2 regions of the Sanguibacter sp. 25GB23B1 genome follow, and region 1 is predicted to be linked to the other one. Evidence: predicted binding sites of a transcription regulator. Region 1 holds the regulator's gene; the other holds the start of a gene.
What was found. Region 1 encodes HrcA, which represses chaperone genes, less so after heat shock. Its sites were predicted from a motif close to TTNGCACTCGNNNNNNNCGAGTGCNAA; they were not measured.
Positions count from the first base shown of each region.

Region 1 (2,389 bases):
GCAGACGTCGCAGACACGCGGGGAGGTGCCGGGCGCGCAGCACGAGCCGGAGCAGGTGCCGCAGACGACCGCGGTCTCGACCGGGATCTCGCGGCGCACGCCGAACGCGGTCTCCGCGAGGTCGAGGTCGAGGCGGATGAGGGCGTCCTGGCCGCGGCGCGAGCGCGGGATCGGGCCGCGCTGGGCCTGCCCGCCACCGAAGAAGGTCTCAAAGATGTCCTGGAAGCCGAAGCCTCCGCCCATGCCGCCACCCGGTGCCGACGGGTCGCTGCCCATGTCGTACGAGCGACGCTTGTCCGCGTTGGACAGCACCTCGTAGGCGCGGGACACGTCCTTGAACCTGTCCTCGGCCTCCGGACCGGCGACGTCCGGGTGGAGCTCGCGCGCGAGCTTGCGGTACGCCTTCTTGATCTGGTCCTGGCTGGCGTCCCGGGCGACGCCGAGGATCTCGTAGTAGTCAGTCACTGAGTGCTCTCTGCCGTTCTGTGGTGGGTGCTCGGGGTCTGGCGGGGAAGGATCACGAACCGAGGATCCTCGAGAGATAGCGGGCCACCGCTCGCACGGCGGCGATGGTGCCGGGGTAGTCCATCCGGGTGGGGCCGATCGACCCGATCGTCGCGACGGCGTCGCCGTCCGACCCGTAGCCGGTCGTGACGATCGACGTCTCGAAGAGGCCGGCCAGCTGCGTCTCACGACCGATCCGCACGTTGACGCCGGCCGAGTCCTCGGCCATCTCGGTGAGGAGGTTGAGGAGGACGACCTGCTCCTCGAGTGCTTCGAGGACAGGGCGCAGGGCGTGCTCGAAGCGCATGCCCGCCTGCGCGAGGTTCGCCGTGCCCGCGAGCACGATGCGCTCCTCGCTCTCCTGGGAGAGCGTCTCGGTGATGACGTCCGCGATCCGCTCGACGAGGTCGCGGTCGACCGGGTGGTAGGTCTCGGCGAGCGCAGTCAGCGCGGTCCGGAGCTCTTTGAGCCTGCGGCCGGCGGCCGCGGCGTTGAGCCGGGCACGAAGGCCGATGAGGAAGGTCTCGTCGGGAGGTTCGGCGAGCTCGAGCGTCCGCTGCTCGACGCGGCCGGTGTCGGTGATGAGCACGACGAGGAGGCGGCGCTCGCCGAGGACGACGAGCTCGAGGTGCCGCAGGCCCGACCGGCGCAGAGAGGGGTACTGGACGACGGCGACCTGGCCGGTGAGCTGCGCGAGGAGGCGTCCGGCGCGCGTGACGACGTCGTCGAGGTCGACCGCTCCGGCGAGGAACGTCTCGATCGCGTTCTTCTCGGCGGTGGAGAACGCCTTGACGGTCGAGAGCCGGTCGACGAACATCCGGTAGCCCTTGTCGGTCGGCACACGCCCGGCCGAGGTGTGCGGCTGGGCGATGAAGCCGCTCTCCTCGAGGACCGCCATGTCGTTGCGGATCGTCGCGGACGAGACGCCGAGACCGTGACGCTCTGCGAGCACCTTCGAGCCGACGGGCTCGCGGGTCTGCACGTAGTCCTCCACGATCGCGCGGAGCACGTCGAGCCTGCGATCGTCGCTCGCCGCCATCCTGCCTCCACTCCTCGTGCTGCGTCCGGACCGGTCGGTCGCACCGATACTGGTAGCACTCACCGAACCTGAGTGCTAATTCTACGCCGTACCCGCGCCGGGCTGCCCCCGTGTCGCGCAGGTCACGATCGCCGGCGTGCGGCTACCCTTCCTCGCGTGAGCCATGAACGCTACTCCCCCGACGTCCTGTCCTCCGGGTCCCGCGAGCGCACCGCGCGGCCCACCTCCCGACCCGTCCCGGCCGAGATCGGGCTCGTCGTCGAGGAGGTCCTCACCGGCTGGGTGGGGGCGGTGCTGCGGACGGAGAAGTCGGGAGGCATGCACGTCGTCGTCCTCGAGGACGGGGCCCGGCGCACCCGGACGTTCCCCCTCGGTCCCGGGTTCTGGATCGACGGCGAGCCGGTCGAGCTCGTCCCGGCGACCCGACCGGCCGCCCCGGCGGCGCCCGCGCGCACCGCCTCGGGGTCGCGTGCCGTGGCCGGCGCGCGCGCCCGGGTCGCACGCGGGAGCCGCATCTGGGTCGAGGGCCGGCACGACGCGGAGCTCGTCGAGAAGGTGTGGGGCGACGACCTGCGGATCGAGGGCGTGGTCGTCGAAGGGCTCGACGGCGTCGACAACCTCGCCGACGCGCTCGCCGAGTTCGGCCCGACAGCGAGCCGCCGCGTCGGCGTCCTCGTCGACCACCTCGTTCCCGGGAGCAAGGAGCGTCGCATCGCCGACGACGTCATGCGACAGTTCCCCGGCGGCCGGGTGCTCATCCTCGGTCACCCGTACGTCGACGTGTGGCAGGCGGTGCGACCGCAGCGGATCGGGCTCACGGAGTGGCCCGTCATCGACCGGGGGACG
Region 1 is NZ_JBDYKL010000007.1:24,937-27,325, forward strand. Features, by position in the region: gene dnaJ (molecular chaperone DnaJ) at 1-465, opposite strand, end outside; gene hrcA (heat-inducible transcriptional repressor HrcA) at 518-1,543, opposite strand; gene ABKW26_RS06120 (DUF3097 family protein) at 1,700-2,389, shown strand, end outside.

Region 2 (2,389 bases), on a different contig from region 1:
CGGCCGAATGACCGGACGGCCCGAGGCCGTACCGCCGGTCCCACGTGCGCAGGGTGGCTGGCGCTACACCGAGACGGCGCGCCACTGCGGCGACGGCCAGCCCGGGAGACGTCGACCCTGACTCCGCGCCGTGGGGCGGATCGTCGAGCGGTCGCACATTCGTCATGGGTCGATTGTGCCGACCCTGGAGAGCGAGTGCCACCTGAGCCCGGGGCCTCGACCGACCGCCGGTTGTTCGTCAGTTGTTCAGCGTGGCGAGGCGGTTGAACCCTTGAACAACAGGGCGCGACTGGCGCCGACGCGCCGACCGGCCCGGATATTGAGCCTTTGACGACCGGGGGTCGGTGAATCGTTTTGAGAACTTCGCCAACCAGGGGACTTGAACAACTCTTGCAACGGTTGTACGTTGGGCGCAGCACAGGACGCACCGCACAGAAACAGCACCCGGTGAACTTCTCGACCGATCGAAGGATGGAACGATGACTGAACTCTCGAGGCTCCCCGGACCCGTCATGGACCTCTGGGAATGGCAGTACCAGGGCGCGTGCCGCGAGGTCGACGACACGCTCTTCTTCCACCCCGAGGGCGAGCGTGGCGCCGCACGCCGTCGCCGCGCCGAGGCCGCGAAGGCCATCTGCCACGGCTGCCCCGTCATGATGGAGTGCCGCGAGCAGTCCCTGGCCGTCCGCGAGCCGTACGGCGTCTGGGGCGGGCTCAGCGAGGACGAGCGTTCTGCGATCCTCGCCGGCACCGCACGCAGCACCCTCCGCAAGGTCGTCTGACCCACCTCCTCACCGGGAGCGCCCTCTACCGGGCGGCCACCACGAGCACGAGAGAGGCCCCGCAACCGGAAGGTTGCGGGGCCTCTCTCGTCGTGCAGCTGATCGGGAAGATCAGGCGATGACCGCGAGCACGTCGCGAGCCGAGAGGATGAGGAACTCCTCACCGTCGTACTTCACCTCGGTGCCGCCGTACTTGCTGTAGATGACCTTGTCACCGACAGCGACGTCGAGCGGGACGCGGTTGCCGTTGTCGTCGATGCGACCGGGGCCGACAGCCAGGACCTCGCCCTCCTGGGGCTTCTCCTTGGCGGTGTCAGGGATGACAAGACCGGAGGGCGTCGTGAGCTCGACTTCGAGAGCCTTGACGACGATCCGATCCTCGAGCGGCTTGATGGAGACCGACACGCGGAATCCCCTTTCGCAGAGTGATGAGGACGGTTCAGGTGGGCCGCTCCTCGCTCGATCGCCGTCGCGGGGGTCGATCAGGTGTGGTGCGGAACCACGGCCAAATCTATGCCGCTGTTAGCACTCGGTCAAGGCGAGTGCCAATTCCGTGCCGCGGTTCCGCTCACGGCCGAGAGCCCGCAGCCCGCCAGGACCTCGCGCCTCCCCGACGAGACGGGGGTCGCCCGGGCCGACGGTGCCCTGGTTCAGTCCGACAGGTTGTTGCTCAGCACGTCGAGCACCCTCGAGCGCACCTGCCGTGACCGCTCTCCGAGCCTGTCGGCGACGACCTCGACGAGCGCCTCGAGGACGATCGCGTGCGGCACGCGCGAGGTGTGCTCGAGCTCGGCACGGAAGGACCCGGCGGCCGGGCCGACGACGAGGGCGACGTCGGCGAGCGCGGTGAGCGGCGACTCGACGAAGCTCGTGAGGACGACGACGGGGACCCCGGCAGCGCGCCCGGCGCGAGCCACCTTGAGGCTGGACTCGTTGGCGCCCGAGCCCGAGACGACGAGACAGAGGTCGGCCGGGGTCAGCTGCGCTGCGGCGATCTGCTGGCCGATGGGGTCGGCGACGAACTCCGTCGGGCGCCCGCCGGCCGTCATGCGCAGCGCGAGGTCTGCGGCGAGCGGCGACGACAGCCCGTTCCCCGTCGCGACGACGCGACCCGCCCCGACGCACAGTGCGACAGCCTGCTCGACACGCTCGTCGTCGAGGACGCTGGTGATCTGCTGGAGCGTAGCGGCCAGGCTCTCGACGTGCGTCCGGACCCGACCGAGGGCGGTGTCGGGGTGCGCGGACGGTTCGGCATTGACGGCGAGCTCACGGGCGAGCGCGACCCGCAGCTGCGGGTAGCCGCGATAGCCGAGGCGCTGGCACGTGCGGATCACCGAGGAGCGTGCCACGCCGGCGCGGTCGGCGATGTCCTGCGCCGTGGCCTCGATCGCCGCAGCGACGTCCTCGAGGACGAGGTCGACGACACGGCGCTCCGTCGGCTGGAGGGCGTTGCGGACCGTCGCGATCCGGACCGACGGCCACACGTCAGGGCCAGGTTCCGCCTCCGTGGGGCCCTGCTCCGGACCTCGACCAGGACCCGCAGCCCCGAGGGTGGTGCTCATCGTTCCCTGCTACCGTCGGTGAGGCGGCGTCGGACCATGCCGGAG
Region 2 is NZ_JBDYKL010000009.1:11,760-14,148, forward strand. Features, by position in the region: gene ABKW26_RS07270 (MerR family transcriptional regulator) at 1-166, opposite strand, end outside; gene ABKW26_RS07275 (WhiB family transcriptional regulator) at 480-782, shown strand; gene groES (co-chaperone GroES) at 894-1,187, opposite strand; gene ABKW26_RS07285 (MurR/RpiR family transcriptional regulator) at 1,433-2,344, opposite strand; gene phnE (phosphonate ABC transporter, permease protein PhnE) at 2,341-2,389, opposite strand, start outside.
Region 2: a site for HrcA is predicted at 1,305-1,331, ahead of groES (co-chaperone GroES). Genes of this name have one in related genera too.